2 regions of the Streptomyces sp. SD15 genome follow, and region 1 is predicted to be linked to the other one. Evidence: riboswitches for the same ligand, from Rfam matches in the RefSeq annotation. Region 1 holds a riboswitch; the other holds the start of a gene.

Region 1 (15,834 bases):
TTGGGTGATCGAGCGCACGATCTCGTGGCTGTCCGGCTACCGCAGACTCAACCCTCGCTACGAACGCCATCCACGCAACTACCTGGCCTTTCTCGGCCTTGCCGCGGCCCTGTGTTGCTACAAGCGACTGCTCCGCCTCACCACGTAGGACACCGTCTTAGACACTCGCATCCTCGCAGGTCAGCGGCACCTTTCTGCTGTCAGGGCGTCAGCTCGACCAATTCCGCTGAATAACCGGGGCTAACGCAACGGCGTTGCACGATGCGGGACACGACCCCTCGTCCCGAGGGTGGACTCGCCGTCGGACCGCCTTCGTTGGCCCTGGTGGGCCGACTCTCTGCTCTCGCACCCCGTGGTGGCCGGGTCGGGCCGTCTGCCGGGGCTCAGGGACGGGATGGAGAGCGAGTTCCTTTGATGGGCCCGCTCCCTGTCGGCGACGGGCTTCCGGGACAGAAGACTGGGAGATGCCTGTGCACCAGCTGAACTCTGTGCCGTCGGCGGACGTATTGATCAGGGCACGGCGCCAACACCGGGCCGTATCGACGGGTGGTCTTCAGGAGGAATGGTGACGGATCTCGGACAGCGAGCAGTAGATCTACGGATCTACCCGCCGGCTGTGGGCGTCCTGGCCCAGGCGGCGGTTCTGGTTTCGCTGGGGGCGTCAGTGGGGCTCGGTGCAGCCGGTTGGCTCATTGGGCTGGGGTACTCCGTTGCCACGTGGGTCCTGCTCTCCCGCGCCCTGCAACATCCTGACGTTCACCAATGGGGGCCTGCTGACAGCGTCACCTTTGCCCGGTTGATCCTGACCGGTGGTGTAGCCGCTCTTGTAGCCGACTCCGTCGGCGGAGACGAGCATCGGGCAGTACTGATCGGGTTGGCTGCGGTCTCCTTGATTCTCGATGCCGGAGACGGTCAAGTGGCCCGCCGCACAGGAACCGCGTCGAGATTCGGTGCACGGTTCGACATGGAGGCGGACTCCGTCCTGGCGATTGTCCTGAGTATTTACCTCGGGACATCTCTCGGTTGGTGGGCTGTTGCGATCGGGCTTTTCCGCTACGCCTTCGTATTGGCATCATGGGCGATGCCGTGGTTGAACGCGCCACTGCCCTTCCGGATGTCACGAAAGGTTGTGGCTGCATCACAAGGCGTTGTACTGGTTGTCGCCAGTGCCGGTCTCCTTCCCATGTCAATGGCCCAGGTCTGCGTTGCGGTCTCAATCGGTACGCTGGTCTGGTCGTTCGCCATCGATGTCGGGTATCTGTGGAGGCGGTCGGCGCTCAAGCGCGTGAGGGAATTCAGTTACAACTGACTTGAATTCGATTCGTCGTGGCTGCGGGCGGAGGGAATGGTGCAGGAGTCATGATGCCCCTGCCCTCGGCAACGACAGGCAGTAGATGTCGCCGGCGTTCGCCTCATGCGGAAGCGCCAGAATATGAGCGGCCATCGTCTCCGATGAAACCCAGTCATCGAACTCCAGGTTCATGCTCTCCCCCATGGACGCATTGAAGAGTTCGAACCCCAGTCCGGTTACGCGGTTGAGGCAGCGCTGCGCCACTGAACGTTCGATCGTCGTGAATTCGAATGACAGTGCAGGCAACGCATGGCTGAGTCCGTCCAGTACTGCGGCTTCGAAACCTTCGACATCGATCTTGACGAACGCAGGCGTACCGTAGGTTCGAATGAGGTCGTCGAGCGTGACGACCGACACGTCCATCTCCGCGTCCCATACCTGGTCCTGCCAGCCACGCGCTCCATCAGCGGCCTTCACGAATTCTGCCGATGCTGTGGAAACGGTAGGATTCGCCGAGTTGACATAAAACTTTACGGCTCCTCCGTGTGCACCGCACACGGCTTCGACCGACACCACGTCTTCGTCACCGGCATAGATCTCTCGGATGGCCCGGATGCACAGTGGTTGCGGCTCAACGGCCGTTACGCGTGCACCCAGACGACGAAAACTGCCGATGCGATCACCGACGTGGGCGCCAATGTCGAAAACGAGATCGCCGGGCTGCACGAACTGGGCGTAGAAAGCGTCCATCGCCGCATCTTGGCTGGCGTTTCCGTAATAGAACTCAAGCGACCGGCGGATGGAAGAAGCAGCCGGATCGGCTTTGAGGGATTCCAGTGGGCCAGGGTTGAAGTTCATATGGGATTGTACCCCGACGCAGACGTCGCGCAATGCCCGAAGTTAACACTGACCGAAACTCGAAACGGCTGTTTGAGTGTTCAGATTTTCCACCATCTGGGATGTTTTGAGCGTCAGGTAGTTCCTCATCCCGAATCTCCTGAGGCGTTCCTCAGCACATGCACCACGCAGGTTTGCACGCTCGGCTGCATCCAGACGGTCCCCACCGCCTCAGACAGGCCGTTGAGTCCGTCGCGGACCGGCACGAGGACATCGCTGACACCGCGGTTCTTGATCGCGGTGAAGAAGGGCCGGTTGGCGACCGCGCCAACACGGATCCTCATGCGGACGGCATCGAGGAGGATGGGAGACGAGCACCTCGTCGACACCCGGCAGACGCCGTTGCCTCTTCTTGGCAGTCTTCGACTCGAAGGAGCCGTCGTGGTCACGGGGCACGGCCATCTCCACCGGGCCGGCATCAGTCACCATGGTCTCGGAGCGCTTGCCGTTGCGGGAGGTACCGCCGTCCTCACCCACCGCACCGTGCTTGTCATAGCCGAGATGGATGGCGGCCTTGCCTTCAGGGGCGGACTCCAGCAGCCGCTCGGTCAGCTGCTGGAGTCCGCCCCGGTCAGCTGCGGGCCCTCGGGCTGACGTGGCCCACCAACGAGTTACCCGGAACGTCTGGCGGGCCCGTCATCACGGGGCCGGCGTCGAACCGTACGCCGTCAGGAACCGGTCGCGGAAGTCGCTCATCTTCCAGACCGGGGTGCTCTTTCCGGGCTGCAGCCCGTCCGTCCAGCCCCAGTCGGCGATCTTGTCGAGGACCTTGGGATCCTTGGCGATGATCGAGACCGGCACGTCACGGCTGGCGTTGTTGCCGCTGACCCGGGCGATGGGCTGGTGGTCGCCGAGGAAGACCAGCACGGTGTTGTCGTTGCCGTACTTCACCAGGTAGTCGATGAGGCTGGTCACCGAGTACTGGATCGACTTGCCGTACTCCTCCTTCGACCTGGTGGAGTTGGTGAGAAGCTCCGACGGGTCGGTGCCCTCCTTCTCGATGGAGTCGAAGATCGAACCGTCACCGAGCTGGTCCTGCGGGACCATCTTGGGGATGGGTCCCCAGGGTTGGTGGCTGGAGGTCAGGATGATCTCCGACATCAGCGGCTTGTCCTGCTTCTTGCCGTGCTCCAGGCGTTCGAACGCGGCCAGGGCGTACTGGTCGGGCATGGTCGACCAGCTGAACTTCGGCCCCTTATAGCCGAGTTCGTGGGAGTCGTACACGTTGTCGAGGCCGAAGAAACTCGCTTCCGGCCAAGTCTTCTGGACCCCCGGCATGATGCCGACCGTGCGCCAGGCGCCGGTCTTCTGGAAAGCGCTGGTGAGGGTCATGTGGTCGCCGTTGGTGACGGTGCGGTAGCGCTGCTGGTTGCTGATCCACAGGCCCGACAGGAAGGTGGAGTGGCCCAGCCAGCTACTTCCGCCGTACGTCGCCGACGTGAGCCAGCCGCTCTGCGCCGCGAACCCCGCCTCGCGCAGCTTCTCGTTCTCGGACATCAAGGTCGCGTTCACCCCCGGCGAGATGACCGGGTCCTCGATCGCGCTGCGGCCGTAGCTCTCGATGAAGGTGATCATCATGTCCTTGCCGCGCAGGTCGGTCAGCAGCTGGTCCGGCGGCGTGTTGGCGAAGATGTCCTTCTTGGCGATCTCGGCAAACTCCGCCTCGTCCCGCAGGGTCGACTGCACCGCCTTCACCCGGAGATGGACGAGATGGGCCGACCGCTCGGCGGCGATCGGCAGTTCGGCCGTGAACTGCACGCCGAATGTCGCGCACGCCACCCAGGCGGTGGCGAACGCCAGGGTCGTGTGGGTCGCGGTGGCGGTGTGCCGGGCGAGGATGTTGCCCAGCCGGACAACCGCCAGCACCATGGCGACGAGGGCGACAAGGATCAGGACCATGATCGCGACGACGAGGCCGAGCGTGCCCTTCGCGCCGATCGTGTCCTTGAGGTACGTATGCGCGTCGTCGAACAGGGTCCAGTCGAGGACGAGGTTGAAGTCCCGCCCGAGGTATTCCTTGAAGCCCATGTCGAGGAGGTTCAGGATCAGCTGCACGCCGACGGCCAGTCCCAGCAGCGCCGCCACGACGACGCGCGGCTTGCGCGGCAGGGCGATCAGCACCGCGGCGCCGAGGATCGCCTCGACCGGGATGCGCACGAAGGCGATGGGCGTCAGGCCGGCGGCGTTGTTCGACATGAGCAGCGTGAACAGCACGACCGCGGCGGCGAGGGCGTTGACGGTCCACGACACCACCTTCGCGGTGACGGGGTATCTGTCACGCCACCCACGCCATCGCCGTCGATCGGAACCCGGGGCCACCTCCGGCGTGGGCTCGTCGGTGGCTTCGGCAGTGGTCCCCGGCGCGTTGTCCGCAGGGGTCTGGTCAGCGGCCTCCGGCGTCAGCCCCTTCTCCGGCGTCAGTGCCTCTTCCGGAGGCACCTGTGTCTCATCCGTCGGCTCGCTCGTTTTCGGTAGCTGTCGAGAGCTCGTGTGGGACGACACCCGGCGGTCCTTCCGTGCGAAACACTGTGCTGGTGGGGCGGATCGGCCCCGAAGATATGGGGGCGGTGGCGCCTGCATCTCTGTACGGCACCGTGACGGCCCCCGTTCAATCACCCGGGTTCGCTTCCGGTCAAGCGGTTCACCCTATTTGGTCAAGCGGAATCGCGTGGCCCCACGGCAGGGCGACGGCTCGCACCCGTCCCGGCGTCGGCAACGACACCGTCACTGCCAGCCCCTTGCCCGGCGACCTACGCACTGCCACCTCGCCTCCGTGTGTCGTGACCACACCCTGCACGATCGCCATGCCGAGCCCGCTGCCCGCACCCCCGCCCGCCCCTTTGCGCCGGCGTCGTTAATAATCGAGTTCCGCTGTGAGGTCCGTGGAGTCGGGGGGACTGCCATGGTCAGGTGAGTTGTCGGGAACAAACAGACGTTGCGTTGGGGCCCTGAATGGCGCGGGCCTGCTTCGGGGGTGGCCAAGGGGTGGCCGGACGCCTTTGGGCGGTGCAGCACCAGGTATCGGCGCTGAGTACGGCGCAGGTGATCTGATCAGGCACAACAGCATCCCGCAGCATCAGCCGTCACCAGGCAACACGATCCCCAGCGGCCTCGTAATGCGTAGGTTGCACTACCCGACGTACACCGACTGCACTCCACACCCTGAGACGACTCAAGAGCGCCGCGTCGGTCCCGAAGCTGGCCCGCGCCCAACCGCAAACAGCCACGTTCCCTGGGGAGTCCCTGGGGAGTTTTCGGGGACTTTCACGCCTGTCCCGGGGAGTTTCTGGGGACTTTCCGCCGCGTGAGCAGGGAAGGCCCTGACAGCGCAGAAAGAAACGAACGCGCTGGTCAGGGCCTATTTCCCTAGCACTCGATGATGTTCACAGCCAGCCCGCCCCGCGCCGTCTCCTTGTATTTGACGCTCATGTCCGCGCCCGTCTCCTTCATGGTCTTGATGACCTTGTCGAGGGAGACCTTGTGGGAGCCGTCGCCGCGCATGGCCATCTTGGCGGCGGTGACCGCCTTGACCGCGGCCATGCCGTTGCGTTCGATGCAGGGGATCTGGACGAGGCCGCCGACCGGGTCGCAGGTCAGGCCGAGGTTGTGCTCCATGCCGATCTCCGCGGCGTTCTCGACCTGTTCGGGGCTGCCGCCGAGGACTTCGGCGAGGGCGCCGGCCGCCATCGAGCAGGCCGAGCCGACCTCGCCCTGGCAGCCGACCTCGGCACCGGAGATGGACGCGTTCTCCTTGAAGAGCATGCCGATGGCGCCCGCGGCCAGCAGGAAGCGGACCACTCCGTCCTCGTCGGCGCCCGGCACGAAGTTGACGTAGTAGTGGAGAACGGAGGGGATGATCCCCGCGGCGCCGTTCGTCGGCGCCGTCACGACGCGGCCGCCCGCCGCGTTCTCCTCGTTCACCGCCATTGCGTAGAGCGTGATCCATTCCATCGCGTGGGCCAGTGGGTCGCCCTCCGCGCGGAGTTGGCGGGCCGAGACGGCGGCACGGCGGCGGACCTTGAGGCCACCCGGCAGGATGCCCTCGCGGGACATGCCGCGGGAGACGCAGGACTGCATCACGCGCCAGATCGCGAGGAGTCCCTCGCGGATCTCCTCCTCGGTGCGCCAGGCCCGCTCGTTCTCCAGCATCAGGGCGGAGATCGACAGGCCCGTCTCGCGGGTCAGCCGCAGCAGCTCGTCGCCCGTGCGGAAGGGGTACTTCAGGACCGTGTCGTCCAGTTTGATGCGGTCCTGGCCGACCGCGTCCTCGTCGACCACGAAACCGCCGCCCACGGAGTAGTACGTCTTCTCCAGGACCAGCTCGCCCGAGGCGTCGTACGCGAAGATCGTCATGCCGTTCGCGTGGTACGGCAGCGCCTTGCGGCGGTGCAGGACCAGGTCGTCGGAGAAGGAGAAGTCGATCTCGTGGGAGCCGAGCAGGCTGATGCGCCCGGACGACTTGATCTCCTCGACCCGGTCGTCGGCCCCCTCCACGTCCACCGTCCGCGGCGAGGCGCCCTCCAGGCCGAGCAGTACCGCCTTCGGGGTGCCGTGGCCATGGCCCGTCGCGCCGAGCGAGCCGTAGAGCTCGGCCCGTATGGAGGCCACCGAGTCCAGCAGCTCCTCGTTGCGCAGCCGCCGGGCGAACATGCGTGCCGCGCGCATCGGGCCGACCGTGTGGGAGCTGGACGGGCCGATGCCGATCGAGAACAGGTCGAAGACCGAGATGGCCACGGGGACTCCTCACAGCGGGGGGTGGTGCATGGGGGTGGGGCGCCGCGCACACCCTTCAGTGTGCGCGGCGCCCCGAAGAATCGTACGTTCCGTACGAACTACTTCAAGCCGGGGTACAGCGGGTGCTTGTCGGCCAGAGCGGACACCCGGGCCTTCAGCGAGTCCGCGTCGGCCCCCCCGAAGGGAGAGGGTGCCTTCAGCGCCTCGGCGATGATGTCCGCCACCTCGGTGAAGTCCTCGGCCTGGAAGCCGCGGGTGGCCAGGGCCGGCGTGCCGATGCGCAGGCCGGAGGTGACCATCGGCGGGCGCGGGTCGTTCGGGATGGCGTTGCGGTTGACCGTGATGCCGACCTCGTGGAGACGGTCCTCGGCCTGCTGTCCGTCCAGCTCGGAGTTGCGCAGGTCGACCAGGACCAGGTGCACGTCCGTGCCGCCGGACAGGACCGAAACGCCGTGCTCGGCGACGTCGGACCGCACCAGGCGCTCGGCCAGGATCCGCGCGCCGTCCAGCGTGCGCCGCTGGCGCTCCTTGAAGTCGTCCGAGGCGGCGACCTTGAAGGAGACGGCCTTGGCGGCGATCACGTGCTCCAGCGGACCGCCCTGCTGACCCGGGAAGACCGCGGAGTTGATCTTCTTGGCCAGCTCGGCCGTCGAAAGGATCACGCCACCGCGCGGGCCGCCCAGCGTCTTGTGGGTGGTCGTGGTGACGACATGGGCGTGCGGGACGGGGTTCGGGTGCAGACCCGCGGCCACGAGGCCCGCGAAGTGCGCCATGTCGACCATCAGGTACGCGCCGACCTCGTCCGCGATCCGGCGGAACGCGGCGAAGTCCAGCTGGCGCGGGTACGCCGACCAGCCCGCCACGATCAGCTTCGGCTTGGACTCCTTGGCCAGCTTCTCGACCTCGGCCATGTCGACCTGACCGGTGGCGTCGTCGACGTGGTACGGGACCACGTTGTAGAGCTTGCCGGAGAAGTTGATCTTCATGCCGTGGGTCAGGTGCCCACCGTGCGCCAGGTTCAGACCCATGATCGTGTCGCCCGGCTTGAGCAGCGCGAACATCGCGGCCGCGTTGGCCTGCGCGCCCGAGTGGGGCTGCACGTTCGCGTGCTCGGCGCCGAAGAGCGCCTTGACGCGGTCGATCGCGATCTGCTCGACCACGTCGACGTGCTCGCAACCGCCGTAGTAGCGGCGGCCCGGGTAGCCCTCGGCGTACTTGTTGGTCAGGACCGAACCCTGGGCCTCCATCACCGCGACCGGAGCGAAGTTCTCCGAGGCGATCATCTCCAGGGTGGACTGCTGGCGGTGCAGCTCGGCGTCGACGGCGGCGGCGACGTCCGGGTCCAGCTCGTGCAGGGGCGTGTTGAGAAGCGACATGTCCTACGACTCCTTAGCCGGCGGTGAAAGCGATGTACTCGTCCGCGGAGAGCAGGTCGTCCGGCTCGTCCGTGACGCGTACCTTGAACAGCCAGCCCCCCTCGAAGGGGGCGGAGTTCACCAGCGCCGGGTCGTCCACGACGTCCTGGTTGATCTCGGTGACCTCGCCGGTGACCGGTGCGTACAGGTCGCTGACCGACTTGGTCGACTCCAGCTCACCGCAGGACTCGCCCGCGGTCACCGTGGCACCGACCTCCGGAAGCTGGGCGTAGACGACGTCGCCGAGCGCGTTGGCCGCGAACTCGGTGATGCCGACCGTCGAGACGCCGTCCTCGGCGACCGACAGCCACTCGTGCTCCTTGCTGTAGCGCAGCTGCTGGGGGTTGCTCATGGCCTGAATTCTCCTGTACGCGGGGGAGTGGTGATGACAAGGGGAGGGGAGTTGAGCAGGGCGGATATGCCCAGGGATCACTTCTGGCGCTTGTAGAACGGCAGCGCCACGACCTCGTACGGCTCGTGGCTGCCCCGGATGTCCACGCCGACCCCGGGCGTGCCCGGCGCGGCGTGCGTGGCATCGACGTACGCCATCGCGATCGGCTTGCCCAGGGTCGGGGAAGGGGCGCCGGAGGTGACCTCGCCGATGACCTTGCCGTCGGCCACGACGGCGTACCCGGCGCGCGGGACGCGACGGCCCTCGGCAACGAGCCCGACGAGCACCCGCGGGGGGTTCTCCTGGGCCTTGGCGGCGGCCTCGGACAGGGCCTCGCGCCCCACGAAGTCGCCCTCCTTCTCGAACTTCACGACCCGCCCGAGCCCCGCGTCGAAGGGGGTGAGCGAAGTGCTCAGCTCATGCCCGTACAGCGGCATGCCCGCCTCCAGGCGCAGTGTGTCGCGGCAGGACAGACCACAGGGGACGAGGCCGGCCGGGGCGCCCGCGTCGGTCAGCGCCTGCCACAGCTTCTCGGCGTCGGACGGGGCCACGAACAGCTCGAAGCCGTCCTCGCCGGTGTAACCGGTGCGCGCGATGAGCGCCGCTACGCCCGCGACGGTGCCCGGCAGACCCGCGTAGTACTTCAGGCCGTCGAGGTCGGCGTCGGTCAGGGACTTCAGGATGCCGGGGGACTCGGGGCCCTGCACGGCGATCAGCGCGTACGCGTCACGGTCGTCGCGGACCTGGGCGTCGAAACCGGCCGCGCGCTCGGTGAGCGCGTCCAGCACCACCTGGGCGTTGGAGGCGTTCGCGACAACCATGTGTGCGGTCTCGGCCAGCCGGTACACGATCAGGTCGTCCAGGATGCCGCCGTCCTCCTGGCAGATCATGGTGTAGCGGGCGCGGCCGACGCCGACGGAGGCGATGTTGCCGACGAGCGCGTAGTTCAGGAGGGCGGCCGCCTGCGGGCCGGTGACGGTGATCTCGCCCATGTGGGAGAGGTCGAAGAGACCGGCCTTCGTGCGGACGGCCAGGTGCTCGTCGCGCTCCGAGCCGTACCGCAGGGGCATGTCCCAGCCCGCGAAGTCGGTCATCGTCGCGCCGAGCGAACGATGCAGGGCATCTAGCGCGGTGTGACGGGATGCGTTACTGCTCATCGGTGGGGCTCCCAAGGCATGACGGCGAGGTCGTTCCTCCCCATCTGTCATCGGAACCTGAGAGGTTCATCACGACCCCGCTCGGCGGTGATCCTGACTTGCACCTTGGGTGGAGCCACTGGCGGCTCGCTTTTCAGATGTGCCTCGCCCGCGCGGTAACGGGGCCTGAGAGATTCAAGGGAGGGACTTGCTCCTTCGGCGCCCCAGTGGTCCTCAAGGACTCACCGGGAACTCTCCCGCGCGGATTCAAGCGGCCGGTATGCAGTTGGCGGGCACATCATCGCACGCGCGGTCGGATACCGGCAGCCCGGGATCTGTAACCGGCCTGTGGCAGTCCGAGAACGGAAACGGGAGACACAGCGTATTACCTTCTCTTTACACTCAGCGGGGAAAGGACTCCTGACCCCAGGGGAGGACGATCACGGTGAACAGGACCACGGCGTACGCGACGACCTCGGCCGTCGCGCTGCCCGATCAGCCCCGTGCCAAGGCCCGGGAGGCGTGCGGCCCGCTCCCGACGGCCGTCGTCCGCGATCTCAGGGAGCGGGCCGGACGCAGCCCACATGGTCTGCACTTCGGTGCGTCCGACCTGGTGGTCGTCACCGGGCTGCCCGGCAGCGGCAAGTCGACGCTGATGCGCCGCGCTGTCGCGGGCCCGCGCATCGACTCGCAGGACACCCGCGACCGCTGGGACGAGCGGATGACAGGCCGGCTCCCGTACGCGGTCTATCGCCCCCTCGTCCGCCTTGCGCACTACGCGGGCCTGCGCCGCGCGCTGCGTTCCGGTGCCGGCGTCGTCGTGCACGACTGCGGCACACAGGCCTGGGTGCGCCGCTGGCTCGCCCGCGAGGCCCGCCGCCGGGGCGGCGCCCTGCACCTGCTGCTGCTCGACGTCACACCGGGCACCGCCCTGGAGGGCCAGCGCGAGCGCGGCCGCGGCGTTTCGCGGTACGCGTTCGCGCGTCACCGGGGCGCGGCGGCCCGGCTGCTGCGCTCCGTCGAGCGGGGTGACCTGCCGGAGGGCTGCGGCTCGGCGGTGCTCCTCGACCGGGACGCGGCGAACGTGCTGCGCCGGATCGACTTCGGCAGCTGACCGCTCGTACGGCCGATTGCTCGTACGGCCGCTTGTGTGACAGCTCGCGCGCCCGGACGTGTGACGGCCCGTACGGCTGCCCGCGGGACGGCCGGTACGGCTGGTACGGCTGGTACGGCTGCCCGCGTGACGGCTCGTACGGCGTTGTCGTACGAGCCCATTAACCTTTCCAGCCGGAGCAGTGGTTCACAGCAGGCGGTAGACAGGTAGACAGATGGACTTCCCAGACTTCCCGGCACCGGCGCACCCGCACCCCCATCCGCACGGCGGATGGCCGGGCAATGAGCTGGAGGAGGTGCTCTCCGCGTCCCTCGGAGTCCCCTCGGCAGGCGGCCGCATCGTCGAGGTCCTCGGCCGCAGCTTCGTCTGGGTGCCCCTGCCCAGCGGCGGCGGACCTCACTCCGGCCCCCTCGATCTGCCCACGCTGGAGATCGAGGGCCAGGCGTACGTTCCGGTCTTCAGCTCGGAGGAGCAGTTCCGCCAGGTCGTCGGCAGCCATCTGTCGTTCACGATCGCGCCCGCCGTCGAGTTCGCCCGCGGTCTGCCCCCGCAGGTGGGTATCGCGATCAATCCGGGCGGTGTGGTCGGCGTCCCGCTGCCGCCACCGGCGGTCGCCGAGGTGTGCCGGTCCGGGCGCACCCCGCTGGACGGACCCGCGAGCGGCGGCCGGGTGCGGCTCTCCGAACCCGACTGGCAGGACGACCCGGTCGACTTCCTGGCCGCGGCCTCGGCCGAGTTCGCGGAGACCGGCGTGGTGCTGACCGCACGCCGCTGCCTGGCCAGCATCGAGGGCGACGACCCCGTGATGTTCATCGGGGTCGAACTGTCCCAGTGGGAGGGCGACGCCACCACGCTCCCGCTGGCGGCCCTCGGACGTGCGCTCGGCCGGGTGCCGGTGGACCGCCCGGTGAACATGGTGTTTCTCGACGTCGCCCAGGACCCGGTGGGGGAATGGTTGCGGGCACATGTGCGCCCGTTCTACCAGCAGGGTTACTGACGTCGTGAAGACCTCCCGTGCCGCGCGTCAAGTAGCTGTCAGGATCCCCGCTTAACCTGGTTACATGGCTCGGTCGGATGAGGTTGTTCGCCTCCGGGGCAATGAGTTGAGTTCATCGTGATGTCTTCGCGAAGGGGCGGTTGAAGGTGAGCGCGTCGGGCACGGCCGCGGCCGGGCAGGTCGAGCACATGCTGCGCCAGGTGACGCCCGGGCGTTACGACGCCTACGAGGCGCTCCTTCGCGCGCTCGCGACCCCGTCGTCCGGCCAGGTCTGGATGCTGCTCTGGCACGGCCAGGCCGGCTCCCCGGACGCGCAGTACGGGAACATGGAGGTCGACGGCTTCGGTTACGCGCCGTGCGTCACCTCCGCCCAGGAGCTCTCGGCCAGCGGCTGGAACCGGTCGTACGAAGTCGTCGACGGCCTCGACGTGGCCCGCACCCTCTACCCCGACCACTTCGGACTCTGGCTCAATCCGCACGCCCCCGGCGGCGGGGTGGGCATCCCCTGGCTGGATCTGCGCCGGATCGCCGCGGGCCTGGAGCGCCAGCCCGCGGGCCCGCTGCGGCTCTCCGAACCAGGCATCGAGATCCCGCAGTTCTACGCCCTGCTCACGCAGAACGCGCACCGCACCACCGCCGTGCGCTCGCTGCGCCGCGCCTGGGTGCAGCCCGCACTCGGGGCGCCATATCTGGCCATCGGCCTCGACGTGTACGACACCTCGCCGCCCGCCGTCGACTCCGTGCGGGCGATGATGCAGCAGTCCATCGGTGCGGTGCCGGACGGGCTGCCCGTGTCGACCGTCGCGATGTCCGACGAGTACGACCCGGTGGCGATGTGGCTGCGCGCCAACGCCCGCCCGTTCTACGACCGCGAGGCCCACGCGGCCCCGGCCCAGGCGCCGGTCCAGGCCCCCGCGGGGGGTTACGGTTACCCGCCGCCCGGTCGCTACTGACCCTCGGTCTCCGGTCTCGCCTGCTGGGCAGGGCAGGATTTCTTCGCGCGTAGATAGGGGCAATTGGTCCCGTTCCCGTCGGATCTGTCCCAATAGGGCACTGTCCGACGGCCGTTACCCACCGTCCGGATAACGGAACCCACCTGCCTGCATCACGTTTACGCATCCTTTCCCTGTCAGGTCTGGCTACTGATCGCCAAAGCGTTGAAGACTCCCGCTCCAGGGGGTTTATCCCCTGCGTACGACGGACGATCACGCCGCTACCGCGGCAAGTGCGGGCCGGCTACCGCCGGTTGAGAGGGGTCCCTGCCAGATGACGGCACCATTGCACGAGCCGACCGCGGAAGCGGCCCCCGGCGCGGCCGAAGAAGCGGCGGCTGCCGCCGGCGCGAAGGCCGTTCAGGGCCGTTCCCTGGGCCGGATCGCCTGGGAGCGCCTCAAGCGGGACAAGCTCGCCCTGACGGGCGGCATCGTCGTCCTCGTCCTCGTCGTGGTCGCCCTGCTCGCCCCGGTCATCACGGGCATCCTCGGGCAGGACCCGAACGAGTATCACGAGAACCTCATCGACCCGCTGTTCGGCACCCCCACGGGCTCCCTGGGCGGCATCAGCGGCGACCACCTGTTGGGCGTCGAGCCGGTCAACGGCCGCGACATCTTCGCCCGCATCCTCTACGGAGCCCGGATCTCGCTGCTGGTGGGCTTCCTGTCCGCCGTCGTCGCGGTGATCCTCGGGGTCGTCCTGGGCATCCTCGCCGGCTTCTTCGGCGGCTGGGTCGACTCCCTCATCAGCCGGGTGATGGACGGTCTGCTCGCCTTCCCGCAGCTGCTGTTCATCATCGCGCTGGTCTCCGTCATGCCGAACGACATGCTGGGCCTGACCGGGTCGAGCGTGCGCGTGTTCGTGATGATCCTGGTCATCGGCTTCTTCGGCTGGCCCTACATCGGACGCGTGGTGCGCGGTCAGACACTCTCGATGCGTGAGCGCGAGTACGTCGAGGCCGCCCGATCGCTGGGCGCCGGGCGGATGTACATCCTGTTCAAGGAGCTACTGCCCAACCTCGTCGCCCCGATCATCGTGTACACGACGATGATGATCCCCACCAACATCCTCACCGAGGCGGCACTCAGCTTCCTGGGCGTGGGCGTCAAGCCGCCCACCGCCTCCTGGGGGCAGATGCTCTCGAGCGCGATCGACTACTACGAGTCGGACCCCATGTACATGGTGGTCCCGGGTGTGGCGATCTTCATCACCGTGCTGGCCTTCAACCTCTTCGGCGACGGCGTCCGGGACGCGCTGGACCCGAAGGCTTCCCGTTGAACCGCCGCACCACAACCGTCCCGTGGCACTCACACGGGGTCTCTCATCAATCCGGAGGATCCGAGATCGTGACTACCCAACGCACCTCAGGGCAGCGGAAGCGGGCATTTGCCGCTGCCGCCGTGGTGGCCGCGCTGCTGACCACGGCGGCGTGCGGCGGCGGCGACGGAGACGACGGCGACAAGGGCGGCTCGAAGACCGGCGCCGCCGGCTTCGACGCCGCGAACAACAAGGTCGCCCAGGCTTCGCTCGCCAAGAAGGGCGGGACGCTGAAGTTCGGTGCCGCGCAGGACGCCGACTCGTGGGACACCACGCGTGGCTACTACGGCATGATGTGGAACTTCTCCCGCTACTACAGCCGTCAGCTCGTCACGAACAAGGCCGAGCCGGGCCCGGCGGGCGCCGAGGTCACTCCGGACCTCGCCACCTCGACCGCCAAGGTCACGGACGACGGCAAGACCTACACGTACACCCTGCGTGACGGCAGCACGTGGGAGGACGGCAAGGCGATCACGTCCAAGGACGTGAAGTACGGCATCGAGCGCGTGTGGGCGCAGGACGTGCTGTCCGGCGGTCCGACGTACCTGAAGGACGTACTGGACCCCAAGGGCGAGTACAAGGGCCCGTACAAGGACAAGTCCGCGGACAAGCTGGGTCTGAAGGCGATCGACACGCCGGACGACAAGACCATCGTCTTCCACCTCCCGCAGGCCAACTCGGACTTCGAGGAGATGCTGGCCCTGACCTCGGCCTCGCCGGTGCGCCAGGACAAGGACACCAAGTCCAAGTACGCCCTGAAGCCGTTCTCGTCCGGCCCGTACAAGTTCGAGTCCTACAGCCCGGGCAAGGACCTCAAGCTGGTCCGCAACACCTCCTGGAAGCAGGCCTCGGACCCGATCCGCAAGGCCTACCCGGACGAGATCACCATCCAGTTCTTCTCGGACGCCAACCAGCTGGACCAGCGCCTGCTCAGCGGTGACCTGGACCTCGACCTGAACCAGACCGGCATGTCGCCACAGGGTCGCACCACCGCCCTGAAGGAGCACAAGGGCAACCTGGACAACCCGGTCTCCGGTTACGTCCGTTACGCGGTCTTCCCGCAGAGTGTGAAGCCGTTCGACAACATCGAGTGCCGCAAGGCCGTGATCCTCGGTGCCGACCACGTGTCGATCCAGACCGCGCGTGGCGGCCCGGTCGCCGGTGGCGACATCGGCACCAACATGCTGCCCCCGTCGGTCCCGGGCGCCGAGGGTCAGAAGTACGACCCGTACGAGCTGGCCGGCGCCAACAAGAACGGCAACGAGGCCAAGGCCAAGGAGGCCCTGAAGGCCTGCGGTAAGCCGAACGGCTTCAAGACCACCATCGCGGTCCGCAACAACAAGCCGGTCGAGGTGGCCACCGCCCAGTCGCTCCAGGCGTCGCTGAAGAAGATCGGCATCACCGCCGAGATTGACCAGTACGACGGCTCGCAGACCTCCGGCATCATCGGCAGCCCCTCGAACGTGAAGAAGAAGGGCTACGGCATCATCATCATGGGCTGGGGTCCGGACTTCCCGACCATCCAGGGCTTCGGTCTGCCGCTGTGGAG
Region 2 (12,924 bases), on a different contig from region 1:
TCTATTGGTGGGCAGGAGTCCTGTACGTGGTGCAGGTCCGCCGGCTTGTCCGGGCGGACGCCATGGCCGATTGAGCTCGGCCCGATTGGGCGGCTGAAGTGCCCCGATGGCCCGCGCTCGAAAACTGCGGGACAATTTGGACGGGTGAAGTCGGCTAGACCGTCGTCTCTTCAAGGAGGACACTTCCGACATGAAGGCCGTCGTGATGGCCGGAGGCGAAGGCACGCGCCTTCGTCCCATGACCTCAAGCATGCCCAAGCCGCTCCTGCCCGTGGTCAACCGCCCGATCATGGAGCACGTGCTACGGCTGCTCAAAAGGCATGGGCTCAACGAGACCGTCGTTACTGTCCAGTTCTTGGCGTCACTGGTCAAGAACTACTTCGGTGATGGCGAGGAGCTCGGTATGGAGCTCACCTATGCCAACGAGGAGAAGCCACTCGGTACTGCCGGGAGTGTCAAGAACGCCGAGGATGCGCTGAAGGACGACACCTTCCTCGTCATCTCCGGTGATGCTCTGACCGACTTCGATCTCACCGACCTCATCAATTTCCACAAGGAAAAGGGCGGGCTCGTCACCGTCTGCCTGACGCGCGTACCGAATCCCCTCGAATTCGGCATCACCATCGTGGACGAAGAGGGCAAGGTCGAGCGCTTCCTGGAGAAGCCGACCTGGGGTCAGGTCTTCTCGGACACAGTGAACACGGGCATCTATGTCATGGAGCCCGAGGTCTTCGACTATGTCGAGGCCGATGTCTCCGTCGACTGGTCCGGTGATGTCTTCCCCCAGTTGATGAAGGAAGGCAAGCCCATCTATGGCTATATCGCCGAGGGCTACTGGGAAGACGTCGGTACCCACGAGAGCTATGTGAAGGCGCAGGCCGACGTCCTGGAACGCAAGGTCGACGTCGAGATCGACGGCTTCGAGATCTCCCCTGGCGTATGGGTCGCCGAGGGTGCCGAAGTGCACCCTGACGCCGTACTGCGCGGACCGCTTTACATCGGCGACTACGCCAAGGTCGAGGCGAATGCCGAAATCCGTGAGCACACCGTCGTCGGCTCCAATGTCGTGGTCAAGAGCGGGGCTTTCCTGCACAGAGCGGTCGTGCACGACAACGTGTACATCGGCCAGCACAGCAATCTGCGCGGCTGCGTCGTCGGTAAGAACACCGACATCATGCGGGCGGCGCGGATCGAGGACGGCGCCGTCATCGGCGATGAATGCCTCGTTGGCGAAGAATCGATCATCCAGGGGAACGTACGCGTCTACCCGTTCAAGACCATCGAGGCCGGCGCTTTCGTCAACACCTCGGTGATCTGGGAGTCGCGCGGTCAGGCGCATCTTTTCGGCGCGCGTGGTGTTACGGGGATCCTGAACGTGGAGATCACCCCGGAGCTCGCCGTGCGCCTCGCGGGGGCGTACGCGACGACACTCAAGAAGGGCTCCACCGTCACCACGGCCCGCGACCACTCCCGAGGAGCTCGCGCGCTGAAGCGAGCGGTCATCTCGGCGCTGCAGGCCAGCGCCATCGAGGTACGCGACCTGGAGAACGTACCGCTGCCGGTGGCCAGGCAGCAGACCGCCAGGGGCAGTGCGGGTGGGATCATGATTCGGACGACGCCCGGAGTGCCGGATTCTGTCGACATCATGTTCTTCGACGGGCAGGGCGCGGATCTGTCGCAAGGGGGTCAGCGGAAGCTGGACCGGGTGTTCGCGCGACAGGAGTACCGGCGCGCGTTCCCGGGTGAGATCGGGGATCTGCACTTCCCGGCCAGCGTCTTCGACTCGTACACGGGGTCGCTGCTGAGGAATGTCGACACCACCGGGATTGCCGAATCCGGGCTGAAGGTCGTCGTGGACGCCTCGAACGGCAGTGCAGGGCTGGTGCTGCCCAGCCTGTTGGGCAAGCTCGGTGTCGATTCGCTGACCATCAATCCCGGTCTCGACGAGTCCAGGCCGACGGAAACGGCGGACACGCGGCGGGCCGGTCTGGTGCGGCTCGGCGAGATCGTCGCGTCCGCGCGGGCCGCCTTCGGGGTGCGTTTCGACCCGGTGGGTGAGCGCCTCTCGCTCGTCGACGAGAAGGGGCGGATCGTCGAGGACGACCGGGCTCTGCTGGTCCTGCTCGATCTGGTGGCCGCGGAGCGGCGCAGCGGGCGGGTGGCGCTGCCGGTCACCACCACGCGGATCGCCGAGCAGGTGGCGGCGTATCACGGGACGCAGGTGGAGTGGACGACCACCTCGCCGGACGATCTGACGCGGGTCGGGCGCGACGAGTCGACGATCTTCGGCGGTGACGGGCGCGGCGGATTCATCATTCCGGAGTTCAGCGGCGTCTTCGACGGCGCGGCGGCGTTCGTACGACTGATCGGGCTGGTTGCGCGCACGCAGCTCACGCTCAGTCAGATCGATGCACGGATTCCCCGGGCGCACGTCCTGAAGCGCGATCTCGCCACGCCCTGGGCCGTCAAGGGACTGGTGATGCGCCGAGTCGTGGAGGCGGCCGGAGACCGATTTGTCGACACGACCGACGGTGTACGGGTCGTGGAGGCCGACGGGCGTTGGGTGATGGTGCTGCCCGACCCTGCCGAGGCGGTGACGCATCTGTGGGCCGAAGGTCCTGACGACGCGTCCGCGGAAGCCCTGCTCGATGAGTGGGCGGCCGTCGTGGACAGCGCCGGGCGGTAGCACACGCGGGTGCCGGACAAGTGCCCCCAAGGGGGCCTGTCCGGCACGCCGGTGGGGCCATTCGGAGGTAGCGCCCACGACATGCGACGATGTGCGGCATGCCGCAGCAGCCCCCCGTTCGGAGGACACCTCCGCGCCCCTCGCGCCCGGACGCCTCCATGTCGCTGCTCACCAACGTCATGGATCACAGCCTCGACGACGGGTACGCCGAGGCGGCCGCCCGCAAGACGGTCGAGGGCGCCGGTGGCATGCCGAAAACGGTGCGGGCGAAGCTCGGGCTCGCCGCCGGTCTCGTACTCGCGGCACTGGTCGTGACCGTGGGGGCGGCGAACGCACGGATAGCGGCCCCTGTCGTCGCCAAGGAGCGGCAGGAGCTCATCGACCGCATCGAGCGCGAGACTGCCTCCGCCGACAAGCTCGAGGGCACTGTCGACACGCTGCGCGCCGATGTGAGCGCCCGGCAGCGTGAGGCGTTGAAGAAGCAGGGGGGCGGCGACCAGGCCGACCTGGTGGGCATCCTGTCGGGTGCCACCGCGGTGCACGGCCCCGGTGTGAAACTTGTCGTGAACGACGCCAAGGAAGCCAGTGCGGGCGGCGACGGTGATCCGCGGGAGACCTCAGGGTTCTCCGATACCGGACGCGTTCGCGACCGTGACATGCAGCGCGTCGTCAACGGGCTCTGGGAGTCCGGTGCGGAGGCCGTCTCGATCAACGGACAGCGCCTGACGGCGCTGTCGGCGATCAGGGCCGCGGGTGACGCGATACTGGTCGACAACAAGCCGCTGGTGCCGCCCTACACGGTGCTCGCGGTGGGGGACGGCGAACGGCTCAGCACCCGGTTCCAGAACAGTGCCGACGGCCTGTATCTGCATGCCCTGCAGGAGAACTACGGCATCCGGACCAGTATTTCCGCCGAGGACGACGTCCGGTTGTCCGCCGCACCGAGTGTGATCGTACGTACAGCACAGCCGAGCACAGAGAAGGGCACATCGTGATCGCCGTACTGGGCCTCGTCGTGGGAGTCGTGGCTGGATTGTTGGTCCGGCCCGAGGTTCCGGCGGTTGTCGAGCCTTACCTTCCGATCGCCGTCGTGGCGGCGCTCGACGCCGTGTTCGGAGGCTTGCGCGCCATGCTCGACGGCATCTTCGACGACAAGGTCTTCGTAGTCTCGTTCCTGTCGAACGTGGTCGTGGCCGCGCTGATCGTCTTCCTGGGCGACAAGTTGGGCGTGGGTGCCCAGCTCTCCACCGGCGTCGTGGTTGTCCTCGGCATCCGCATCTTCTCCAATGCCGCGGCGATCCGCCGGCACGTGTTCCGGGCGTGAGGCCGATGAGCAACGAGGGCGAGACACTCGAGAACCGGCTGCGCAGGGAACTTCCCGATGAGGTTCCCGCCGCGGCTCCCGGGAGTTCCGGGCAGGAACAGCACGAGGAAAAGGCCGAGTCGTCGCTGACCGGCCGGCAGCGGCTCGTCAAGGGGTTGTGGCCGCCGCGGGTGACGCGCGCCCAACTCATCGTCGCGCTGCTGCTGTTCGGGCTCGGCTTCGGCCTCGCCGTCCAGGTGGCCTCCAACAGCGACAGCGGTAGTGCCCTGCGCGGCGCGCGCCAAGAAGATCTCGTACGCATCCTCGATGAACTCGACAACCGTACGCAGCGTCTTGAAGACGAGAAGCAGGGTCTTGAAGATCAGCGCACGGAGCTGGAGAACAGCTCGGACCAGGCCGAGGAGGCCCGCAAGCAGACCGTCGAGAAGGAGAAGCAACTCGGCATTCTGGCGGGCACGGTGGCGGCGCAGGGACCCGGCATCACGTTGGCGATCACTGATACGAAGGGGACGGTCAAGGCGGACATGCTGCTTGACGCGATCCAGGAGCTGCGCGCGGCCGGCGCCGAGGCGATCCAGGTGAACGGCGTACGGGTCGTCGCCAACACCTATCTGACCGACTCCGGCAAGGGCGTGAGCGTGGACGGGAACAAGATCACCCAGCCCTATCGTTTCAAGGTCATCGGCAAGCCGCAGGACCTCGAGCCGGCGCTCAACATCCCTGGAGGCGTGGTGCAGACTCTAGAGAAGGAGCAGGCCACCGTCACGGTCGAGCGTGCGACGAAGATCGTTGTGGACGCCTTGCGAGCTGCGGAGCGGCCTGACTACGCTCGGTCGTCCTCCCAGTGAGCCGGGGGTGCATGGGGGCCATCCTGCGAGGGCATGAGGTTGCGGGGGGTCGGCGCACCGAATGGGTGGTGCGTGGTGGAAACTGTCAGGTGGATACGGACGTTGTGAGGATGTCCGGGTCGACCGGTGTGTTCAATCAGGGTTCGTCCTGCCCCACGGGCGGGTCTGTTTCGGTCAAGGGGAATCGCCCGTGAAGTTGTTTGCGAAGTTGTTCGGCAAGAGCGCACGAGAGGGCGGCGACAACGCCACCGCCCGGCACCGTGCACCGCGCCATGGAGACGAGGGCCAGAGCGGCGACCGTCCGCTGTTCCGGGACCAGATCGGTGGTCCGGGCGGTGACATTTCCGGTGGTCAGGGCGCGCCGTCTGTTGACCCTGCCCAGTCCGGCCGCATAGGTTTCGGGGATCCGTCACCCTCAAGTGCGGGTGGAGGGTTCGCCTCCGATCCGTACGCGTCCCATGCCCCTGGAGGGCAGCCGCGGCAGGAGGATCCGTCCATGTCGGCCCTGGTGTGTACGAGGTGCGGGAACCGCAACGCGGAGAACAGCCGGTTCTGCTCCAACTGCGGTGCGCCGCTGCGCCCTGGGGCTGTTCCGGAGCGCGCCTCCGAGACGACGTCCACGATCTCCATTTCGGGCCTCGAGGCCTATGACGCCGAGGTCACCGGCCAGACGCAGATGCCGACGCTCTCGCCTGAGGCGCAGGCGGCCGTGGATGCGCTGCCGCTCGGCTCGGCGCTCCTAGTGGTGCGCCGCGGTCCGAACTCGGGCAGCCGCTTCCTGCTGGACAGCGAGCTGACCACGGCCGGGCGTCATCCGCAGAGCGACATCTTCCTGGACGACGTGACCGTGTCGCGCCGCCACGTGGAGTTCCGCCGCGCCGCGGACGGATCGTTCACGGTCGCCGACGTGGGCAGCCTGAACGGCACGTATGTCAACCGGGAGCGGATCGACTCGGTCCCGTTGTCGAACGGTGATGAGGTGCAGATCGGTAAGTACCGGCTGGTCTTCTACGCGAGCCAGCGGGGTATCTGACCCTCCCCCAGACTCCGCCCGGGGGGACCCTCAGGGAATGTCCATGCTTCGAACATCGAGCGGCGGTACCGGCAGCGGTACCGCCGCAGCGGACAGTGGGCTGATGAGTATCGGCACGGTGCTGAACGTGCTGCGCGACGAGTTTCCCGAAGTCACGATCTCCAAGATCCGGTTCCTGGAGTCGGAGGGGCTCATCGAGCCGCAGCGAACCCCCTCGGGGTATCGCAAGTTCAGCGCGGAGGACGTCGAGCGGCTCGGCCAGGTACTGAGAATGCAGCGGGACCACTATCTGCCGCTGAAGGTGATCCGTGAGCACCTGGACGCCCTGGCGCGTGGCGAGGCGGTCCGGCTGCCATCCCTGGGACGCCAGCGCGACGCGGGCGACGGGGAGCTGCTGGACGAGCCCGAGACGCCCTCGGTGGCCCGGGTGGGCCGCGCAGAGCTGCTGGCCGCGGCCGAGATCGGTGAGCAGGAGCTTCAGGAGTGGGAGTCGTACGGGATCGTCGCCCCGCTGCCGGACGGGGCGTTTGACGCCGAGGCGGTGACCGTCGCCGCGCTGGTCGTGGAACTGGGGCGGTTCGGGATCGAGCCGCGCCATGTGCGTGCGATGAAGGCCGCGGCCGAGCGAGATGCGGGGCTCGTGGACCAGGTGGTGGCCCCGCTGAGGCGCCACCGCAATCCGCAGACCCGGGCGCACGCAGAGGCCCGTACGAAGGAACTGGCGGGGCTCACGGTGAAGCTGCACGCCGCGCTGGTGCAGACCGCTCTGGGCGTCCGGCTGCCCTGACCGGGAGCGCCCGATGGCTGTCCGGATCGCCCACCCGTTCTGTGCCCGACTACCCAAACATCCCGGGCACGGCCTAGGGTTGCTGTGTGAACGAGCTCGATGTCGTAGGTGTCCGGGTCGAAATGCCCTCCAACCAACCGATCGTGCTTCTGCGTGAAGTGGGAGGCGACCGTTACCTCCCCATCTGGATCGGACCGGGGGAGGCGACGGCGATCGCCTTCGCCCAGCAGGGCATGGCCCCCGCGCGACCGCTGACCCACGACCTGTTCAAGGACGTGCTGGAGGCCGTTGGCCAGGAGCTCACCGAAGTACGCATCACGGACCTGCGTGAGGGCGTCTTCTACGCGGAGCTGGTGTTCGCCAGCGGGGTCGAGGTCAGTGCGCGGCCGTCCGATGCCATAGCGCTGGCCCTGCGCACCGGGACGCCGATCTACGGCAGTGACGGGGTGCTCGACGACGCCGGCATCGCGATCCCGGACGAGCAGGAGGACGAGGTGGAGAAGTTCCGCGAGTTCCTCGACCAGATCTCGCCCGAGGACTTCGGTACCAACAGCCAGTGAGAGCCCGGACCAACGGCCGGTGACGCCCTGGAGGGGCAGAGGCTCCGGGTGGCAATTGCCCGCGGCCAGTGTGGCGCGCTGCGGTCCACTCCGAGAGCATTCGGCTAGCCTTTCCCCGCGGTGGGGCACGGGAAACCACTCCTAGGGTGATTATCACTCGGCGTGCCGAGTGTGGCGATCGTTGACGCACCCCTGGTGACTGCCTACCGTCGAGAAGGCAGGTCAAGGACGGAGGTCGGCGTGAGAAGCAGCGGCGACGGTACGGCTGGGGGTGCCCCCGGACGCAGTCTGGGGGAGAGTGGCCCGTACCCGCTTTACGGCAGCGCGGCCGATCACGTTCCGCAGCGGCCGACAGCGGTGCCGGGCGAGGGAGGGGTGGCTGCCGAGGAGATCGGCTACCGCGGTCCCACGGCGTGCGCCGCCGCGGGCATCACCTATCGACAGCTGGACTACTGGGCCAGGACCGGTCTGGTCGAACCGAGCGTGCGGCCTGCCCACGGGTCGGGGACTCAGCGGCTTTACAGCTTCCGGGACGTTGTCGTCCTGAAGATCGTGAAGCGGTTCCTCGACACGGGAGTGTCGCTCCAGAACATTCGCACCACGGTGCAGCACCTCAGGGAGCGCGGTTTCCGGGACCTGGAGCGGATGACGCTCATGAGTGATGGCGCCACCGTCTACGAGTGTTCCTCGCCCGACGAGGTCCACGCCCTGCTCCAGGGCGGTCAGGGCATCTTCGGGATCGCCGTGGGCGTGGTGTGGCGGGACGTCGAGAGCGCGCTTTCGCAGTTGCACGGTGAGCGTGTGGACACGGGCGAGACGCTCGTCGGGCACAACCCGGCGGACGAGCTGGCGCGACGGCGCAATCGGGCCGTCTGAGGCCCGGACCACGGCGGGCACGACAAGGGACCGTGTCGTACGCGGGAGCGGGCCGTGCCGGGGCATTGTCAGTGGCGTAGGGCAGCATCGGAGATGTGAGAACCGCGCCCACGATCCTGCATCTCGATATGGATGCCTTCTTCGCCTCGGCGGAGCAGGCATCCAAGCCGAGCCTGCGCGGGAAAGCGGTGGTCGTGGGTGGTCTCGGACCGCGTGGTGTGGTGGCCACGGCCTCGTACGAGGCACGGGTCTTCGGAGTGCACTCGGCGATGCCTATGGCCCAGGCGCGGCGCCTGGCGCCGAACGCCGCGTATCTCGTGCCGCGCTTCGGGATCTACCGGGAGATCAGCGAGCAGGTGATGCGGCTGCTGGGGGCGCTGTCGCCGCTGGTGGAGCCGCTCAGCCTGGATGAGGCGTTCGTGGATCTGGAGGCCGGGGGAGCGGCCTGGGACGAGGCCTCGGCGCGGTTGGCCGGGACGAAGCTGCGTGCGGACATCCAGGCCGTCACGGGGCTGACGGGATCGGTGGGGCTCGCCGCTTCCAAGATGCTCGCCAAGATCGCCTCGGAGCAGGCCAAGCCCGACGGACTGGTGGTGATAGAGCCGGGGACGGAGCGCGCGCTGCTGGGTCCGATGTCCGTGCGGACGCTGCCGGGTGTCGGGCCCGCGACCGGGGACCATCTTCGCCGGGCCGGGATCACCACGGTCGAGGAGATCGCCGAGGCGGGCGAGGACGAGCTCGTACGGCTGCTGGGGAAGGCTCACGGGCACGCGCTGTACGCGATGGCGCTGGCGCACGACGAGCGGCCCGTCGTGGCCGAGCGGGAGACCAAGTCGGTGTCGGTGGAGGACACGTACGACGTGGACATCCACGACCGCGTGCGGGTCGGTCTGGAGGTGCAGCGGCTTGCAGACCGGTGCGTGCAGCGGCTGCGCGGGGCGGGGCTGTCGGGGCGGACCATCGTCCTGAAGGTGCGCCGGTACGACTTTTCGACGCTGACTCGGTCCGAGACGCTGCGGGGGCCCACGGACGACCCGACGGTCGTACGGGAGGCTGCCGCGCGGCTCCTGGAGGCTGTGGACACGACCGGAGGCGTACGACTGCTGGGGGTCGGGGTGTCCGGGCTCGCCGACTACACGCAGGAGGACCTCTTTGCCCAGGCCCGGGCGCAGGCCGCCGCGGGGGAGCTGGAGACGGCGCAGGAACATCCCGATGAGGAGGTGGGGGTGGAGTCGGCCGGCGAGCCTGTGCCGCCTGCCGAGCGGCGGTGGCCGGCGGGGCACGATGTACGGCACGCCGAGTATGGGCACGGGTGGGTGCAGGGGAGTGGGCTGGGGCGGGTGACTGTGCGGTTCGAGACGCCGTACTCCGAGCCGGGGCGGGTACGGACGTTTCGTACGGATGATTCGGCGTTGGAGTTGGCGGATCCGTTGCCGTTGGTGGCGGCGGTTTGCGATCGCCGTGGGGGGTGAGGTCGGTTCGGCGCCGTGGGTTGTCGGTGGTTGAGCGCGCCTACGCGGCGGAGCCGCATGACGTCAGAGCCCCGCGCCCCTGAAGGAGCGCGTCAGCGGGGCCCACAAGCTGTTAAGTCAAGGCTCGTCCGTGCCCGCCAAATGACCGAAGTCGTGGTCCGGGGGCGGAGGCGGCGGGGTCACGTCCAGGCCGTAGTGGTGGTAGAGCTGGAGTTCCTGTTCGGGGGAGAGGTGGCGGCCGACGCCGAAGTCGGGGGCGTCCTTGATCAAGGCGCGGTCGAAGGGGACACGCAGGGTGCCCTCGACGAGCTCGCTGGGCTCCAGGGGCACGAAGGCGTCCCTGCTGAACAGGCCTGTGCGTATGGCCGCCCACTCCGGGACGCCGGTCGCGTCGTCGAGATAAACCTCGTCGACGGTGCCGATCTTGGTGCCGTTGCGGTCGAGCGCCTTGCGGCCGATCAGGTTGCGCGGATCGATGTCGGTCTGCACGGGCCCTCCACTTGGTCGCAACTCATCCGTAAGCACCACAAAAGAGCACATTCAGGAAGGTGGCCACTCGAAGGCCCGTGCGTTGTCCTCGCTGGTAGGCTGGCAAGCGGCTGCTGACCCCGTGCGGGAGAGTCCTCCAGACACCATCGGAGGCGCCGAAGGAGCAAATCCTCCCCGGAATCTCTCAGGCCCACGTACCGCACGGACGAGGTCACTCTGGAAAGCAGGGCGGAGGTCGACGGCTTCCGCTCTCACCGACGGTGAAAGCCGGGTCGTCAGCGAGCGGACGGGCCGGTGAAGCTCTCAGGTTGAGATGACAGAGGGGGAGGCCGTCGGGGCACCCACGCCGTGGTGCCCCTCGAAGGTCGCGTCAGACCAGGAGGCCTCCGCAATGACCGCCCATCGCATTCCGCTCTCCCAGCTCGAACAGGGAATCCCCTTCGAGCAGCGCCACATCGGGCCCGACTCCGAGGCACGGGCCAAGATGCTCGCGCAGGTCGGCTACGGCTCGCTCGACGAGCTGACGGCCGCCGCGGTGCCGGACGTCATCAAGAACGCCGAGGCGCTGGAGCTGCCGGGCGCGCGCACCGAGGCCGAGGTGCTGGCCGAGCTGCGCTCCCTCGCGGACCGCAACCAGGTGCTCGACTCGATGATCGGCCTCGGTTACTACGGCACATTCACGCCGCCGGTGATCCTGCGCAATGTCATGGAGAACCCGGCCTGGTACACCGCGTACACGCCGTACCAGCCGGAGATCTCGCAGGGCCGTCTGGAGGCGCTGCTCAACTTCCAGACCGTGGTCGCCGAGCTGACCGGGCTGCCGACCTCCGGCGCCTCGCTGCTCGACGAGGGCACCGCGGCCGCCGAGGCGATGGCGCTGTCCCGACGCATGGGCAAGAACAAGAAGGGTCTCTTCCTGGTCGACGCGGACGCCCTGCCGCAGACCATCGCCGTCATCGAGACCCGCGCCGAGCCGACCGGCGTCGAGGTCGTCGTCGCCGACCTCAGCGAGGGCATCCCGGCCGAGATCGCGGAGCGTGAGATCAACGGCGTGTTGATCCAGTACCCGGGCGCCTCCGGTGCCGTACGCGACCTCAAGCCCGTCATCGAGCGGGCGCACGAGCTCGGCGCGGTCGTCACCGTCGCCGCCGATCTGCTCGCCCTGACCCTGCTCACCTCGCCCGGCGAGCTCGGCGCCGACATCGCGATCGGTACGACGCAGCGCTTCGGTGTGCCGATGGGCTTCGGCGGGCCGCACGCCGGATACATGGCGGTGCGCGAGAAGTTCGCGCGGAGCCTGCCCGGCCGACTCGTGGGTGTCTCCGTCGACGCCGATGGACACAAGGCGTACCGGCTCGCCCTGCAGACGCGGGAGCAGCACATCCGCCGCGAGAAGGCGACCAGCAACATCTGTACGGCACAGGTGCTGCTCGCGGTGATGGCGGGCATGTACGCCGTCTACCACGGTCCCGAGGGACTGCGGACGATCGCCCGTCGTACGCACCGCTACGCCACGATCCTCGCCGAGGGTCTGAGGGCGGGCGGCGTCGAGGTCGTGCATGGCGCCTACTTCGACACGCTGACCGTACGGGTGCCGGGCCGGGCCGCCCAGATCGTGGCCGGCGCGCGCAACCAGGGGGTCAATCTCCACCTCGTCGACGCCGACCAGGTGTCGATCGCGTGCGACGAGACCACGGCCCGTAAGCAACTGGGCTCCGTCTGGACCGCGTTCGGCGTCGACGGCGACATCGAGGCGCTGGACTTCACCACGCAGGAGACGCTTCCCGCCGCGCTGCTGCGCAGCGACGAGTTCCTCACGCACCCGGTGTTCCACCAGTACCGCTCCGAGACCGCCATGCTGCGTTACCTGCGCAAGCTCTCCGACCGCGACTACGCGCTGGACCGCGGCATGATCCCGCTGGGCTCCTGCACCATGAAGCTCAACGCGACGACGGAGATGGAGCCGGTCACCTGGCCCGAGTTCGGCCAGCTGCACCCCTTCGTGCCCGCCGAGCAGGCGCAGGGCTATCTCACGCTCATCCGTGAGCTCGAGGAGCGGCTCGCCGAGGTCACCGGGTACGACAATGTGTCGTTGCAGCCCAACGCCGGTTCGCAGGGCGAGCTTGCGGGGCTGTTGGCCGTACGCGGCTACCACCGGGCCAACGGCGACGAGCAGCGCACCGTCTGTCTGATCCCGTCCTCCGCGCACGGCACCAACGCCGCGAGCGCCGTGATGGCCGGTATGAAGGTCGTCGTCGTGAAGACCGCCGAGGATGGCGAGGTCGACGTCGAGGACCTGCGCTCCAAGATCGAGCAGTACCGCGACGAGCTGGCGGTACTGATGATCACGTACCCCTCAACACACGGTGTGTTCGAGGAGCATGTCGCCGATATCTGTGCGCAGGTGCACGAGGCCGGCGGTCAGGTGTACGTCGACGGCGCCAACCTCAACGCCTTGGTGGGGCTTGCCAAGCCGGGCCACTTCGGCGGTGACGTCTCGCACCTCAATCTGCACAAGACGTTCTGCATCCCGCACGGCGGCGGCGGTCCGGGTGTCGGCCCGGTCGGTGTGCGCGCGCACCTGGCGCCGTACCTGCCGAACCACCCGCTGCAGCCCGCGGCCGGTCCGGAGACCGGTGTCGGCCCGATCTCGGCCGCTCCCTGGGGTTCCGCCGGCATCCTGCCCATCTCGTGGGCGTACGTCCGGCTCATGGGCGGTGAGGGGCTCAAGCGCGCCACGCAGGTGGCGGTCCTCAGCGCCAACTACATCGCCAAGCGCCTCGAGCCGCACTACCCGGTGCTCTATACCGGTCCGGGCGGGCTCGTCGCCCACGAGTGCATCATCGACC

The links. Region 1 has a riboswitch for glycine ahead of gcvT (glycine cleavage system aminomethyltransferase GcvT). Riboswitches for the same ligand answer to the same signal wherever they lie in the genome.
Region 2: it holds a riboswitch for glycine, as region 1 does, so the genes downstream of both, gcvP (aminomethyl-transferring glycine dehydrogenase) here and gcvT (glycine cleavage system aminomethyltransferase GcvT) in region 1, are expected to answer to the same signal.

What each region holds. Positions count from the first base shown of each region.
Region 1 is NZ_JBTLMO010000035.1:4,000-19,833, reverse strand. It holds one part of gene ACX28W_RS29400 (IS5 family transposase) at 1-148, shown strand, start outside; gene ACX28W_RS29395 (CDP-alcohol phosphatidyltransferase family protein) at 563-1,309, shown strand; gene ACX28W_RS29390 (FkbM family methyltransferase) at 1,358-2,149, opposite strand; partial or broken gene ACX28W_RS29385 (transposase) at 2,293-2,755, opposite strand; gene ACX28W_RS29380 (alkaline phosphatase family protein) at 2,828-4,768, opposite strand; partial or broken gene ACX28W_RS29375 (ATP-binding protein) at 4,830-5,024, opposite strand; gene ACX28W_RS29370 (L-serine ammonia-lyase) at 5,555-6,922, opposite strand; gene glyA (serine hydroxymethyltransferase) at 7,021-8,298, opposite strand; gene gcvH (glycine cleavage system protein GcvH) at 8,312-8,689, opposite strand; gene gcvT (glycine cleavage system aminomethyltransferase GcvT) at 8,767-9,885, opposite strand; glycine riboswitch at 9,920-10,028, opposite strand; glycine riboswitch at 10,029-10,134, opposite strand; gene ACX28W_RS29350 (AAA family ATPase) at 10,310-10,978, shown strand; gene ACX28W_RS29345 (enhanced serine sensitivity protein SseB) at 11,193-11,975, shown strand; gene ACX28W_RS29340 (enhanced serine sensitivity protein SseB C-terminal domain-containing protein) at 12,122-12,928, shown strand; gene ACX28W_RS29335 (ABC transporter permease) at 13,242-14,246, shown strand; gene ACX28W_RS29330 (ABC transporter substrate-binding protein) at 14,315-15,834, shown strand, end outside.
Region 2 is NZ_JBTLMO010000096.1:765-13,688, forward strand. It holds gene ACX28W_RS42645 (CDP-alcohol phosphatidyltransferase family protein) at 1-74, shown strand, start outside; gene ACX28W_RS42650 (mannose-1-phosphate guanyltransferase) at 191-2,686, shown strand; gene ACX28W_RS42655 (DUF881 domain-containing protein) at 2,785-3,681, shown strand; gene ACX28W_RS42660 (small basic family protein) at 3,678-4,010, shown strand; gene ACX28W_RS42665 (DUF881 domain-containing protein) at 4,016-4,858, shown strand; gene ACX28W_RS42670 (FHA domain-containing protein) at 4,920-5,891, shown strand; gene ftsR (transcriptional regulator FtsR) at 5,935-6,678, shown strand; gene ACX28W_RS42680 (bifunctional nuclease family protein) at 6,765-7,238, shown strand; gene ACX28W_RS42685 (MerR family transcriptional regulator) at 7,479-8,114, shown strand; gene ACX28W_RS42690 (DNA polymerase IV) at 8,210-9,586, shown strand; gene ACX28W_RS42695 (PRC-barrel domain-containing protein) at 9,704-10,075, opposite strand; glycine riboswitch at 10,190-10,285, shown strand; gene gcvP (aminomethyl-transferring glycine dehydrogenase) at 10,467-12,924, shown strand, end outside.